Regions from separate parts of the Actinoalloteichus caeruleus genome, predicted to be linked through region 1. Evidence: riboswitches for the same ligand, from Rfam matches in the RefSeq annotation. Region 1 holds a riboswitch; the other holds the start of a gene.

The links. Region 1 has a riboswitch for S-adenosylmethionine ahead of ACOJVX_RS17720 (aminotransferase class V-fold PLP-dependent enzyme). Riboswitches for the same ligand answer to the same signal wherever they lie in the genome.
Region 2: it holds a riboswitch for S-adenosylmethionine, as region 1 does, so the genes downstream of both, ACOJVX_RS07105 (VOC family protein) here and ACOJVX_RS17720 (aminotransferase class V-fold PLP-dependent enzyme) in region 1, are expected to answer to the same signal.

What each region holds. Positions count from the first base shown of each region.
Region 1 covers NZ_CP186005.1:4,400,837-4,408,339, reverse strand. The annotation lists gene ileS (isoleucine--tRNA ligase) at 1-2,062, shown strand, start outside; partial or broken gene ACOJVX_RS17730 (MFS transporter) at 2,741-2,954, shown strand; gene ACOJVX_RS17725 (DUF167 domain-containing protein) at 3,302-3,583, shown strand; SAM riboswitch class IV at 3,732-3,845, shown strand; gene ACOJVX_RS17720 (aminotransferase class V-fold PLP-dependent enzyme) at 3,885-5,261, shown strand; gene lspA (signal peptidase II) at 5,366-6,025, shown strand; gene ACOJVX_RS17710 (RluA family pseudouridine synthase) at 6,022-6,951, shown strand; gene ACOJVX_RS17705 (hypothetical protein) at 7,138-7,503, shown strand, end outside.
Region 2 covers NZ_CP186005.1:1,562,330-1,569,832, forward strand. The annotation lists gene ACOJVX_RS07085 (ABC transporter ATP-binding protein) at 1-224, opposite strand, end outside; gene ACOJVX_RS07090 (ABC transporter permease) at 252-1,031, opposite strand; gene ACOJVX_RS07095 (ABC transporter permease) at 1,028-1,870, opposite strand; gene ACOJVX_RS07100 (ABC transporter substrate-binding protein) at 1,867-2,883, opposite strand; gene ACOJVX_RS07105 (VOC family protein) at 2,949-3,821, opposite strand; SAM riboswitch class IV at 4,063-4,174, opposite strand; gene ACOJVX_RS07110 (PaaI family thioesterase) at 4,282-4,746, opposite strand; gene ACOJVX_RS07115 (hypothetical protein) at 5,027-5,581, opposite strand; gene ACOJVX_RS07120 (FecCD family ABC transporter permease) at 5,897-6,856, shown strand; gene ACOJVX_RS07125 (FecCD family ABC transporter permease) at 6,853-7,503, shown strand, end outside.

The sequences.
Region 1 (7,503 bases):
GCAGGTCTTCGAGGCCAACCCGAACATCATCCGCGACCTGCGGGACGGCACCGAGGGCGCCTCCGAACAGGGCGCGGTGCTCCTGCGGCACGAGACCTACGACCACGCCTACCCCCACTGCTGGCGGTGCCGCAACCCGCTGATCTACCGGGCGGTGTCCTCCTGGTTCGTGCGGGTGACCGCGTTCAAGGACCGCATGGTCGAGCTGAACCAGGAGATCACCTGGTACCCCGAGCACGTCAAGGACGGTCAGTTCGGGAACTGGTTGGCCGGCGCCCGGGACTGGTCGATCTCCCGCAACCGGTACTGGGGTACGCCGATCCCGGTGTGGGTCTCCGACGACCCGAGCCACCCCCGGGTGGACGTGTACGGCTCGCTGGACGAGTTGGAGCGGGACTTCGGGGTGCGGCTGACCGATCTGCACCGCCCCTACGTGGACGAGCTGACCCGACCCAACCCGGACGACCCCACCGGTCGGTCCACGATGCGCCGGGTCCCGGACGTCCTCGACGTCTGGTTCGACTCCGGGTCGATGCCCTACGCGCAGGTGCACTACCCGTTCGAGAACGCGGACTGGTTCGAACACCACCACCCCGGCGACTTCATCGTGGAGTACATCGGCCAGACCCGTGGCTGGTTCTACACCCAGCACGTGTTGGCGACCGCGCTCTTCGACCGGCCGGCGTTCCGCAACTGCGTGTCGCACGGGATCGTGCTCGGGTCCGACGGGCAGAAGATGTCCAAGTCGCTGCGCAACTACCCGGACGTCAACGAGGTCTTCGACCGCGACGGTTCCGACGCCATGCGCTGGTTCCTGATGGCGAGCCCCATCCTGCGCGGCGGCAACCTGATCGTGACCGAACGGGGAATCCGGGAGTCGCTGCGCAAGGCGGTGCTGCCGCTGTGGAACTCCTGGTACTTCCTGTCCTTGTACGCCAACGCGGAGTCGTTGACCGGGGTGTCCTACGCGGACGGGGAGGAACTGGCCGCCGCCGGGCGCGGCGTCTCCCAGCACGTCCTCGACCGCTACGTCCTCGCCAAGACCCACGACCTGGTGCGGCGGGTCACCGAGCGGTTGGACCACTACGACATCGCCTCGGCGTGCGCGGAGGTCCAGGACTTCCTGGAGGTGCTCACCAACTGGTACGTGCGTCGGTCCCGCGACCGGTTCTGGGCCGGGTCCCAGGAGGCGGTGGACACCCTGCACACGGTGCTGGAGGTGACCTGCCGGGTCGTCGCCCCGCTGCTGCCGATGACCTCGGAGGCGGTGTGGCGCGGCCTCACCGGCGGCCGATCGGTGCACCTGACGGACTGGCCGGACGCGGACTCCCTGCCCTCGGATCCCGACCTGGTCGCGGCCATGGACCAGGTCCGGCAGGTGTGCTCCTCGGCCCTGGCCGTGCGGAAGGCGGCGCGGCGCCGGGTTCGTCTCCCGCTCGCCAGGCTGACCGCCGTGGTCGCCGACCCGGGGGCCTTGGCGCCCTTCGCCGACCTCATCAAGGACGAGGTCAACGTGAAGGAGGTCGAGCTCACCGACGACGGCAGCTCGTACGGTTCCTTCGAGCTCGCGGTCAACGCCAGGGTGGCCGGCCCCCGACTGGGCCGGGACGTGCAGAAGGTCATCCGCGCGGCCAAGGCGGGGGAGTGGCACGAGACCGAGGACGGCACGGTGGTCGTCGCCGGTGTGGAGCTGCTGCCGGGCGAGTACGAGCAGCGGCTGGCGAAGAACGTGGACGACGTCGAGTCCCTGCCGGGTAACGCGGGGCTGGTCGCCCTGGACACCGAGGTGACACCGGAACTGGCGGCCGAGGGCGTCGCCCGCGACCTGGTCCGCGTCGTGCAGCAGGCCCGCCGCGACGCGGGTCTCGACGTCTCGGACCGGATCGGGTTGGCGGTCGAGGTGCCGGCGGACCTGGTGGCGGCGGTGACCGCCCACGAGGAGTTCGTGCGGGGCGAGACCCTGGCGGTGTCGCTGTCCACCGCCATCGAGGAGGGTGCGCCCGCGCTCACCGGCACGGTGGGCGAGGGGACCTCCGTGCGGGTCTCCGTGACCAGGGTGTGAGCCCTCGGGCGCCGTCGCCGGTGGGAACGTGTCCCGCCCGGCGGCGCCCGGCGGGACCACCGACGAGGTCCCGGCCGCCGGGCCGGTGACCGACCGGCGCGGCAGTCGGGGCCGTCGTGGCCGTCCCGCTCCCGCCGGGACTGGGCGAACCGGTCGTCCGCCGCGCCATGGGCGCCCCCGCTCGGGCGTGGCGAGCGGTGCGGGTGGGCCGTGGTGGTCGTGCGGGGGGACGGACGGGCCGTCCCGCCCTCCCATGCCGGGAAGGGGAGCCGGTGGGGCGCGGTCCCCGGTGCGGGGCCGTCAGCCGAGGCCCGTCGACGAGGGGTCGCAGGCCCCGGCGGCCGCCTGCCCGGTGTGGTGGCCGCTCCCGTGAGCCGGGACGCGTCTGTCCCAGGGGCGGTCCCCGCCCCTGTTCCCGCACCGCCACCTCGGTGGCACCGGGCCGTCGCGTACCCACTGGTCGACGCGATCCATCAGGTCAGTTCTGGTTGAAACCAGCCCTCCGTCCCGTAGGTGCACGCACCGCGACCGCGCCGGTGATCCACCGACGCCATCCAGCCGTCGGTGTCGCCGTCCGCGCGGATCACCTCAGCTTCCGGTCAGGTCCGCCCCTCGGCCAGGGCCGGCGGGCTCGCGGTCGCCGGAGTCGGGTTCCTGCTGCTGCCCGTGGCGCCCAATCCCTTCTCCTACCCGACCCTGGCGATCGGGCTGGCCCTGTTGGGCGCTGGCGCGGGATCACTGGCCATCGCCTCGGCCATCATCATGTCCGGAACACCCCCGGAGAAGGCCGGCAACGCCGCCGCCATCGAGGAGACCGCCTACGACCTCGGCACCGTGCTCGGCGTCGCCGTGCTCGGCAGTCTGGCCTCAGTGTTCTACCGCGCCCAACTGGAAGTCGGGCTGGGGGAGGCCGATGTCGGGGGTGTTGACGCCGGTCCGGCCGGGGAGCCCCTCGCCGCGGTCCTGGAGCTGTCCTCGGAGTCCGGGGTGCCCGAGGTGGGTGCGGCTGGCGAGGGCGGCGTTCGGCGAGTCGCTGGCGACGGTGACCCTCCTGGCGGTGCCAGTCGTGGCCTGCCTCCTGGTGCCCCGGTCCCTGGACCTGACGAGACAGCGGCACTGATTGGGCGGCTCGCCCGCCGCGGGCCCACCAGCACCCCGACCGCGCTCGGCTCGCGTGTCGGGGCAGGGTGGTCGGTGCGGGCGGCCGGTCGGGACGCCCGGCGGAGGAGGTGGACGGTCGTGTTCCGTTTCGCGGTGCGTGTCAAACCCGGCGCGCGACGAACCGTCGTCGGGGGCAGGTGGGACGGGGTCCTGGGGCCGGCGTTGGTGGTGGCGGTGGCCGCCCCGGCGGTCGAGGGCAAGGCCAATGAGGCGCTCCGCCGCGCGGTGGCGGACGCGTTCGGTGTCCGCCGCCAAGCCGTGCGAGTGGACGCCGGGGAACGCGGTCGGGACAAGTGGCTGGTCGTCGACCTCGACGAGACCGCGGCCGAGGACCGCCTGCGCACCCTGCTGGAGGGCTGATGCCGGCGGCGACCGAGGAGGGGCGGACGACGGTGCCCGGGCGGGTCCAGCGCGGGGGTGGCTGTTCCGGTGGGTGCGGTCGGGCCGGCTCCCAGTGGCTGGGAGGCCCGCTGGACAGGTCGGGCGGCGGCGGTTAGGTTCTGCCGCAGGTCATGAGCGCCAGCGCCAAGCCCCGGCTCGCTGGCCGGCAACCCTCCTCCGCGGTGGGGTGCTCCGGGTGAGGACCAGGCCCGAGCCGTGTGGTGTCGGGCAAGCGCGGGGCCTACCACCGGGTCCCCCCTGGATCCGAGGAGGTCGTGCCATGTCGTCCGCACCCACCACCGCCCGCCCGTCCCGCCTCGCGCCCCCCGCGTCGGCCCTGCCGCCGGTGGTCGGTGCGGACCTGCGGGTCCCGCTGGTGACCGGCGGGGATGTCCCGTACGCGAACCTCGACCACGCGGCGAGCGCCCCCTGCCTCGAGGCGGTGCGGGACGCCGTCGACGCGGTCCTGCCCTGGTACGCGAGCGTCCACCGGGGAGCCGGGTTGCTGTCGCAGGCGTCGACGAGGATCTACGAGAACGCGCGGGCGACGGTGCGCCGGTTCGTCGACGCCCCGCCCGACCACGACGTCGTGTTCACCCGCAACACCACCGACGCGATGAACCTGGTCGCCGCCGTGTTGCCGGTGGGGACCGTGGTGGTCACCTTCGACACCGACCACCACGCGGCGCTGCTGCCCTGGGCCGGCCGCCGGGTGCGCCGCGTCCGCGCGCCGCGTACCCGGGGTGAGGCGGTGGCGGCGCTGGAGGCGGAGCTGTCCGGGCTGGTCGCCGACGGTGACCGGGTCGCCGTGGTGCTCACCGCCGCGTCGAACGTCACAGGTGAACTGTGGCCGGTGGCCGAGTTGGCCGAGGTCAGCCGTCGGCACGGAGCCCTGTCCGTCCTCGACGCCGCGCAGTGGGCGCCCCACCGGCCCGTGTCGGTGTCCGAGCTCGGGGTGGACTTCCTCGCCTTCTCCGGGCACAAGGCCTACGCGCCCTTCGGCTGCGGGGCGCTGACGGGGCCCGCGCGCCTGCTGCGGTCGGCGCCGCCGTACCTGCGGGGTGGAGGAGCGTCGGCCCTGGTGGAGTCCGTGGGAGCTGATCTGCGGGTGACCTGGGCGGCCGGTGTGGAGCGCCAGGAGGCCGGGACGCCGAACGTGGTGGGAGCGCACGCGCTCGCGGTGGCCTGCGAGACGCTGTCGGGGCACTGGCGGGGGGTGGCCGAGCACGAGGACCGGCTGGCGGGAGCACTGCGGGAGGGCGTCGCGGCCGTGCCGGGGGTGCGTCCGCTGCGGCTGTTCGACGATGCCACCCCCTCGGTGGGCGTCGTCAGCTTCGGCGTCGACGGGATCGACCCGGGGTTGCTGGCCGCCGCGCTGTCGGCGGAGTACGGGATCGGGGTGCGGGACGGGGCGTTCTGCGCGCACGTCGCGACCGAGCGCCTGCTGGCCCGGGCGGGGGTCGGTGGGGGACGCGCGGTGCGGGTCAGCGTGGGCCTGGGAGCCACCGAGGAGCACGTCGACCGCCTGCTCGCCGCGCTCCGGGCGGTGGTGGCCTCGGGGCCGGCCTGGTCCTATGCCCAGCGGGACGGGCGCTGGGTGCCAGTCCCGGACCCCCGGCGGTTGCCGGTCGGGCTCCTGGGGGACGGGCCCGCCTGAGCGCGGGTGGCCCCACCGAGCGGCCCGGGGCTGCCCGACCAGCGCCCGCTGGCCGGTGTCGACGCCTGTGACCAGCGTCGATGCCGGTAGGTCACAATGACTGGGTGACCGAGACCGGCCCTGCGGGGTCCAACGCCGACGACGATCCCGCCAACGCCGACGCGGGAGCCGTCGGCGGACCCAGCGGCCCCGCCGTGCCCCCTGGTGGGGGGTCGCCGAGACGACGGGTGGGCCTGCTCGCGGTGGTGGCCGGGGTGGCGTTCGCCCTCGACCTCGTCACCAAGGTCGTGGCCGTCGCCCAGCTGGAGGGGCGGGAGCCGGTGCGGCTGCTCGGTGGCGGTGTGTACCTGGTGCTGCTGCGCAACCCCGGCGCCGCCTTCTCGATGGCGACGGGCATGACGTGGCTGCTGACCCTGGTCGCCGTCGGCGTGGTCGTGGGTATCATCTGGATCGCGCCCCGGTTGCGCTCGGTGGGTTGGGCCCTGGGGTTGGGCCTCATGCTGGGCGGTGCGCTGGGCAACCTCGCGGACCGGATCTTCCGTTCCCCGGCGCCCCTGCACGGCCACGTCGTGGACTTCGTCTCGTTGTTCGCTCCTGACGGCAGCGTGTGGCCGGTGTTCAACGTCGCCGACTCCGCGCTGGTGGGCGGGGTGGCGCTGCTGGTGGTGCTGGCCGTGCTCGGCCGGGACTACGACGGGAGCACCGTCCGGGGGCGCGCCGACCAGGAGAAGACGACCACCGCCGAGGGAGACGACCAGCGATGAGCGACACCCGCACCTTTCCGGTGCCCGACGGACTCGACGGGATGCGGGTCGACGCCGGCCTGGCGAAGCTGCTCGGTCTGTCACGGACGGCCGTGGTCTCGATCGCCGAGTCCGGTGGCGTGGTGATCGACGGTGCTCCCGCGGGCAAGTCGGACCGGCTGGTGGCCGGTTCGTGGATGGAGGTCCAGCTCCCCCAGCCGGAGCGGCCGGTCGTGGCCGCACCCGAGCCGGTGCCGGGCTTGCGGATCCTCCACGAGGACGAGGACGTGGCTGTCGTCGACAAGCCGGTCGGGGTCGCCGTCCACCCGAGCCCGGGCTGGACCGGGCCGACGGTCCTGGCGGGGCTGGCGGCGATGGGGTTGCGGATCGCGACGTCCGGTGCCGCCGAGAGGCAGGGGGTGGTGCACCGGCTCGACGTGGGCACCACCGGGGTGATGGTGGTCGCCAAGAGCGAGACCGCGTACTCGACCCTGAAGCGGGCGTTCAAGGAGCGGACGGTCTCCAAGATCTACCACGCGGTGGTCCAGGGTCACCCTGATCCGACCAACGGCACCATCGACGCCCCGATCGACCGGCATCCCCGGCACGACTACAAGTTCGCGGTGGTGGCGGGGGGCAAGCCCAGCGTCACCCACTACGAGGTGGTGGAGGCCTTCCGGGCCGCCTCGTTGGCCGAGGTGCGGCTGGAGACCGGGCGGACGCACCAGATCCGGGTGCACTTCGCCGCGCTGCGGCACCCCTGCGCCGGTGACCTCACCTACGGTGCCGACCCCACCCTCGCCCAGCGGCTGGGGCTGACGCGGCAGTGGCTGCACGCCAGGCGGCTCGGGTTCGACCACCCGGGCACGGGGGAGTGGGTGGAGTTCACCAGCGAGTACCCGGACGACCTCGCCGAGGCGTTGCGGCGGCTGCGTTCGGAGAGTTGACCGCCGGGCGGTGGTCCCCTGGCGCGGGCTGTCCCGGCCCGGGCCCAGCCGGTCGGGCGTGTGCCGACGCAACGGGTCGGCCACGACCTCGGGACGAAGTGACCGGAATGGGTGGATCATGCGCCGTCACCGTCTAGCGTGGTGGGGACGGCTGTGAGCCCGAACGGGACCGACTGGGGAGACGTCGTGCGGCAAGGACGAGACGAGCAGTACATCGAGGCGGGACGCGGAAGGCTGGCGGGGCCGGAGGAACCGCCCACCCCGCCGATGGGGTTCGCGCTGCCACCGGTGGCCGTGGGGGCCTCGGCCGGCGGCGCGTCGATGGCCGGGGGCGGTCGGCGGGACCCCTTCGACCCGCCGACCGAGCCGACCCCGCGACCGCTGGTGGACCAGACGGCGGCTGGCCAGGCGGCGCCGGCGGTGATCGGGGCCGAGGCGCCCGAGTCGGTCGAGGGCGAGACCCGGGACTGGCCGACGTTCAGCCGGAGCCGTGACGACGACCGGGAGGAGCCCGACGGCAGGGCTGGCTGGGTCGGCCGCATGTTCGGCCGC
Region 2 (7,503 bases), 2.8 Mb from region 1:
TCCGCCGGTGGTCCCGTCACCGGCCGGCCGTCCAACAGGACCTCGCCCGAGGTGGGGCGCAGCAGTCCCGTCATGCACTTCAGCAGCGTGGTCTTCCCGCAGCCGGAGGGGCCCACCACGGTCAGGAACTCACCGGGTCGGACGGTGAGGCTGACCTCGCCGATGGCCGGTGTCGCCCCGGCACCCGAGCCGTAGGTCTTGCTCACCGAACGCAGTTCGAGCACGAGAAACTCCCTTCCTCCGCCGTGGCCTCAGCGGGCCGAGGCGGTGTCGGCACGGGCGCCGGCGTGCCACCGCAGCAGCCGCCGCTCGACCAGGGTGAACACCAGGTTGACCAGGTAGCCCAGCACGCCGAGCAGGATGATGCCCGTCCACATGTCGAGGATGCGGAAGCCGCGCTGGGCGTCGAGCACGAAGAAGCCGATGCCGCTGGTGCTCGCCACCATCTCGCTGGTGACCATCAGGATCAGGGCCAGCGACAGGCTGGTCCTGGCACCGGCCATGATCTGCGGGGCCGCCGAGGGCAGGACCACCGACAGCAGCCTCCTGGCCCCGCTGACCTGGTACATCCGGGCGGTGTCCGCCAACGTGTGGTCCAGGCCGCGCACCCCGTCGATGGTGTTGAGCAACACCGGCCACAGGCACACCAACGCGATGATCGCGACCTTCATCAGGTCGCCGATGCCGAAGACCAGCAGCGCGAACGGCAACAGGGCGGTCGCCGGGATCGCGCGCAGGAACTCCACGATCGGCTCCGTGGCGCGCCGCCACGACGCGGACAGCCCCAGCAGCAGGCCCAGCCCCACCCCGGCGACGACCGCGATGCCGAAACCGGCGCCCAGCCGCCACAGGCTGGGCACGGCGTCGGTGACGAACCGGTCGAACAGCCACACCTCGACGAAGCGGTCCATGATGTCCCGCAGCGACGGGAAGTAGTAGGACTCGGTGCCCAGCGAGCCGAACCACCACGCGGCCAGCACCGCCGCCGTCGTCACCACGGGCAGTAGCACCCGCACCCACCGGCCGGTCACGCGACGGCCTCCCGGTGGGAGGGATGCCAGTGCAGCACCCGGCGCTCCACGGCGCGGAACGCCGCGTTCAGGCCCCAGCCGAGCAGGCCGGTGGCGATGATGAGCGCGTACATGCGGTCGGGGGCGCCCGCGGAGCGAGCGAGGTTGATCGCGCCGCCCAGCCCGGGGACGCCGATGACGAGTTCCGCCGTGACCGCCAGGATCAACGCCGTCGCCGACGCGATCCGCAGGCCCGTGGCCAGGTAGGGCACCGCCGCCGGCAGCACGATCCACCGCAGCACGCCGAACCGGCCCAGCCGGAACGCCCGCCCGGTGTCCCGGGCCACCGGGTCGGTGTCGCGGACGCCGTAGATCACCGGGATCAGCAGCTGCCAGAAGGCCGCGAAGGCCGCGAGGAACACCTTGCTGGCCGCGCCCGTGCCGATCGCGAGCACGACGAGCGGGATCAGGGCCACCGACGGGATCGGCCGGAGGAACTCCACGATCGGCCGGACCGCCGTGTACAGCAGGGGAACCGTCCCCAGCGCCAGCCCCACCGGCACCGCCAACAACACGGCGATGCCCAGCCCGGCGCCCCAGCCCTGGAGCGTCTGGCCGACCGACACCCAGAACGAGGGGTCGACGACCTGCCCGGCGAGGGCGACGAACATCTCGCTGGCCGGTGGGAAGTAGCGCGTGGGCAGCACTCCGAGCCGCGAGACCAGCTCGGCGAGCAGGAGCACGCCGAGCACCGTCACCGCGGGCAGCGCCGCGCCGGGCAGCCGGGGTCGTCCCGACCGCCCGTCGCGGGTGCCGGGGCCCGCGTGCTCGGGGCGGGTGGTGGTCGTGGGTGGTGTCATCGGCCCGTTTCCGAGGTGTTGGCGCCCGGGGCCACCAGGTCGTCGGCGTTGGGCTGCTCACTGATCAGCCCGTACCGCTCGGTCAGCTCCAGGTAGGTGCGCAGCGAGTCCACGTCCATGCCCGGCTGGAACACCGGGAGCAGCATGTCCTGGGCCTGTTCGGCCGGGATGCCGAGGCTTTCGGTCAGGACCCGCCTCGTCTCGTCCGGGTTGTCGGTGGCGAACTCCTTGGCCCGGTCCATCGCCCGGGAGAACCTCTCGATGACCTCGGTGTTCTCGGCGGCGTACTGCCGGTTCGTCACCAGGTAGCCCAGTTGGGCGTCGGGCGTGGCCTCCACGAAGTTGGACAGCACCGGGCGGGCGCCGTCCTCCTCTGCCAGGCTCAGGTGCGGTTCCAGCTGCCAGATGGCGTCGACCTCGCCGGCGAACAGGGCCGCGTTCATGTCCGGGTAGGGCATCTCGACGAAGTCGAGGCCGGAGACGTCCACACCCCTGTTCTCCAACGCGGCCTTGATCGTCACCTCGCCGATGTTGTTCAGCCCGTTGACCGCGATCGTCGTGCCCGCCAGGTCCGCCGCGTCCTGGATGGGGCTGTCACCGGCCACCAGGATCCGGGAGATGTCCTGGTCCGGGTCGCTCCCCGTCCCGGTGGTGTTGGTGACGGCCTGGAGCGGCAGCCCCTCGCCGGCGGCGACGGCCAGCGACACGGTGTTGGAGTGCCCGAACTGGTAGTCGCCTCGGACGACGCCGGGGATGATCGCCCCGCCGCTGTCCGCCAACGTGATGTCGACGTCCAGGTCCTCCTCCTCGAAGAAGCCCTGTTCCTCGGCGAGGTAGATGGAGGCGGCGTCCGGGGTGGGGATGGTGGCCACCGACAGGGAGGTCGGGCCGTCGCCGTCCCCGGCCGTGTCCCCGCCGCCGCAGGCCGCCGCGAGCAGGGCCGTCGCGAGAACGCCGGCGATACCCAGCCGGGCACGGCCCGAACGGGGGTGGCGCTGTGGTCGCATCGTCATCTGGAACCTCTCGAAGGGCGTCACGCCGGAGGGGCGTGGTGGGTGGTCGGGTGCCCGGGCCGGGGTCAGCGGTCCCGGGACGGCGCCGGCTGGCGGATCGTCAACCGGGTGTGCTCGCCGAAGAGGGCCGGTGGGAGGGTGAGCAGGACGGCGGGGGAGGCCGGGTCGGCTTCGACGGCCCGCCACGCCGCACCGGCCGAGGCCAGCGCCCGCCGAGTCCTGCCGAGGTCGGTGCTGGTCAGCTCGACCGAGGCGAGTCCAACGCTCCGGTGCGCCGAGGCGTCCTCGACGGTGTGGGCCGGTGCCCCCGTCAACCGGGGCAGCGAGTCGGCGTACCAGCGGGCCGGGGCCGAGCCCGGTCCCGGCATGCCGATGGTCAGCTCGCCGACGCCGTGCACCGCGTTGGGGTGCTCGGGTGGTTCGCCGCTGGTGGGTGAGGCTCCGTCCCACCGGATGAGGAACGGGTAGGGGCCGTCCATCCCGACACGCTCGGGGAAGAACAGCTCCCAGGACACCCGCTCACCGCCCGGGGTGGTGCGGCTCATCGACAGCCGGTGCGGCTCCGCGCGCTCCGGGGCGGCCAGCGACCCACCGTCCACGGGGGTGTTGGGGGGCAGCCGCAGCGCGTACCCGACCCAGCCGCCGCCGTCGCGGGACAACGCGCGGACCGTGCTCCGGCCCAGCTCGCTCGCGGAGGCCTCCTCCGGGTCGGTGACGGAGATCAGCTCCAGGTACTGCCCGTCGAGCACGACCAGGGCGTTCTCGGTGCCGTGCCCCGGGTGCCGGCCGCCGGGCCGGGCGTCGAAGCCCAGCGACCGGAGGTACTCGGTGGCCGAGGGCAGGTCGGCGACCGCGAGCACGAGGTGGTCGAGCACCACGGGCCCGGGCAGCGGGGAGGGCAGTCGAAGAGCGAACGGGGTGGCGTTGTCACCGGACATGGTGGGGCTCCAGGGCGGCCGTCGGGGTCAGCTGGGTGCACCATCGCCTCCCGGCGCTGTGACGGCCCGGGAGACGCCACCGACGGGGTCCGTCGGTGGCGGCTCTACCTCAGGGAGCTGCAGACGAGACCGAAGTCCACGTAGATGCGGCCGTAGAGGAGGTCCCCGACCGTCGCGGCGGCGATCGCCCGCGGGTCCGAGTGCTTCATCCGTTCCTCCACTGGCCGGGCGCTTCCGCCCTGGTCCGCACTTGCCACGACTGCTCGGGTGACCTGGTCGCTCACCCGGGGCACCCCACCGCGGCGGAGGGTTGCCGGCCAGCGAGCCGGGGCTTGGCGCTGGCACTCGTGACCACCAACGACACTAGCCACGAGATGCTTGATCCAACAACTTTCTATGACGCCGCTCACGGGTGCCGGCCGCCTTCGGCCGTCCCCTCGAGCGGCGTCGGTCCCGCTCGTCAGGAGCTGGCGCTCGCGGTGTGGTAGAGGCCGCGTCCACTGGCGACAAGCCGCCCTTGGCCGTCGTGCACGCGGGCCTCCGCCACGGCCAAGGTCCTGCCGAAGCGGATCACCTCGCCGACGGCGGTGAGGTCCTCGCCCCGCGACGCCGCCCGGTGGTAGTCCACCCGCATGTCCACGGTCGGGACGCCCCGCCCGAGGCGGGACACCAGCGCCCAGTCGGCCGTGAGGTCGACGATGGTGGCCAGGATGCCGCCGTGCGTGTAGCCGGCGTCCGGGTCGGCGACCCACTCGGGCCGCCAGGCGAAGGCCAACTCGATCCGGTCCTCGCCCACCGACAGCACCCGGAGCCCCAGCCACTCGTGGAACGGGCCCTGCCGGAGCAGGCGTTCCACCTCGGTGGGGTCCGTGGTCGGGCCGGTGCGTCGCGGGTGTTCGGAGGCCGTGTCGGCGCGGTCGGTCATGCGGCTCCTTCCAGGCGGAACGACGGGCGTCCCCGACCTGCGGGGCACCCGAGTTCGGGTCCACCACAGCAGACGGGGCGGGGGGGTGGGTGGCGGCTGTGAGCGACGCCTCCCGGCGGCGCCACCCGCCGTGATCGCGGGACGTCGCCGCGTCACCCGGAGGCGGGCGGGACGCCCGGGCCACTCACGGACCCGTCGGGCGGTGCCCCGGGACAACGCCCCGGGGAGCCCGCCGCATTCCCGTGCCCGTCCCGGGGGGCGGGAACGGTGCCGGCCGCGCCTACCGCCGCCGTTCCTGGGCCGTGGCCGTGCCGAACACCCGGGTGACCGCGGCCTCGCGCAGCCGCTCCAGCCGCGCCGCCTGGTCGAGCGACCGCCGCAGCAGCGCGTCGAGTCGCTCCGTCCCGGGCCCCGCCCCGGCCGGACCCGCGTCCTCGGCCACCGCGCGCAACGTCCGCCACGCGCTCGCCAGGGACGTCACCACCAGCAGCAGACCTTCCAGTTCCACCACCGTGCTCAACGGCGAGCGCCCGCGCAGCTGCCCGTTGAGCTTCAACCGGCCCGCCTTCTCGGCGGCCCACAGCGCCCAGGTCTTGTAGTGCGCGACCTCCGCGCCCAGCAGTCGCATGGCGTCCGCCAACCGAGCGCGGTCCTCCGCCATCTCGTCGGCCAGCCGGTCCAGTTCCGGTCCGTCGGGGGAGGACACCTCGGCCTTCGCCAGCCGCCGGGCCAGCTCCACGGCGGCGGTCGCCCCGGCGAGGTGGTCGTTCAGGTAGATGGCCAGCAGCCTGGACCGCTGGTTTGGCGGTGCCGGCTGATCGCTCCGCTCGGTCATGGTCCCCTCCCGAGGGCCGGTGGCCCTGACGAACACGTGGCACCAGGGGGCTACCCGGTGCCGGTGCGCTCATACCGTCGGTGGCGGGGCAGGGGGTCGCCGAGTCGAGCCCGGGCGGCCGCCGACCACCCTGCGTAGTGAGGTTAGCCTTCCCTCAGCGTTCCCGGTGGATGTTCTCGCGAGCCCCCGGGGCGGACGGGAGGATCGGGTGCGCGGCGCGGAACACCGGCGGACAGGGCCGGGACGGCGGTGACGGTGTCGAGGAACCCGGCGACGCCCCGGAGCCGTGCCCGCCGCTCGTGGTCGCGAGCGGTCGTGATCCCGACCGCCGTGGTGCTCCTCGCCGTGTTGGCCAGCCTCGCCGTCGGGTCGGAGGCGCTCGCCGCCCGCGAGGTGTTCCTGGCGTTGTTCGTCGACGACGGCGGGCGGGCCGGGGTGATCGTCCACGAACTCCGCGTTCCCCGGACCCTGCTCGCCGCGTCGGTCGGCGCCGCCCTGGGGATCGCGGGCGCGTTGATGCAGTCGCTCACCCGCAACCCGCTGGCCGATCCCGGCATCCTCGGCGTCAACGCTGGCGCGGCCGCGGGGGTCGCCGGCGCCGTCGTGCTGCTCGGGCTGCGCGACTACTCCTCCTACGTGTGGTTCGCCTTCCTGGGGGCGGGGGTGACCGCCGTCCTCGTCTACGCCATCGGCACCGCCGGAGCCAGTCCGGTCCGGCTCGCGCTGGCGGGCACCGCGATCGGCGCCGCCCTCACCGCCGCCACCCAGTCCCTGGTCCTGCTGCGGCCCGACGCCTTCGACGAGTTCCGGTTCTGGGCGGTCGGTGACCTCGCCGGCCGGGACCCGGCGGTCGTCCGCACGATGATCCCGTTCCTGCTCGTGGGGCTCGTCCTCGCGCTCGCGGTGGCGTCGTCGCTCAACACCCTGGTCCTCGGCGACGACGTCAGCCGGGCACTCGGCTCCAGGGCGGGGGCCACCCGGGCCGTCGTCGCCCTGGCCGTGCTGCTGCTCGGCGGGGCCGCGACGGCCGCCGCCGGACCGATCGCCTTCGTGGGGTTGGTCGTGCCGCACATCGCCCGATCGCTCCTCGGCAGTGACCACCGGTGGTCACTGCCGGGAGCCGGCCTGCTGGGCGCCGCCCTGGTGCTCGTCGCCGACGTGCTGGGACGGGTGGTGCTGCCGCACGGCGAGCTCCAGGTCGGCCTCGTGGTGACCGTCGTGGGCGCGCCCTTCTTCATCGCGCTGGTCCGACACCGGAGGATGCCCCGCCTGTGAGCACCAGGACCCCGGCCGCCTCGGCCTCCCGCCGTGCCGACCGACCCGACCTGACCGGAACGGTGCTGGCCAGTCCGAGCGGGCGGTTCGCCGTGCGGGTGGTCGCACGGAACGTGCTGGTCGGTGCCGTGCTGGCCGGTGCGGTGGTCCTCGCGGCGCTCGCCTCGCTCGGCTACGGCGAGGCCGGCTACGGCCTGGCCGAGGTGGTGCGTGTGCTGGGAGGCGCGCCGGGACCGGCGGGCGCGGAGTTCGTCATCCTGACCTTGCGGCTGCCCCGGGTGCTGGCGGCCGTGCTGGTGGGCCTCGCGCTCGGGGTCAGCGGGGCCGTGGTGCAGTCCCTCACCCGCAACCCGCTGGGCAGCCCGGACGTGCTGGGCTTCACCACGGGAGCGGCGACCGGGGGGATCCTGCACATCACGCTCGTCGGCGGCACCGCGCTCGCCGTCGCCGGTGGCGCGGTGCTCGGTGGCGTGACGACGGCCCTCACGGTGTACCTGCTCGCCCACCGGGGTGGGGCGAGCGGCGCCCGGATCGTCCTCGTGGGCATCGGGGTGGCCGCGATCCTGGCCTCCGTCAACTCCTACCTGCTCATCCGGGCCGAGCTCGACGACGCCCACCGCGCCGCCGTGTGGCTCACCGGGAGCCTC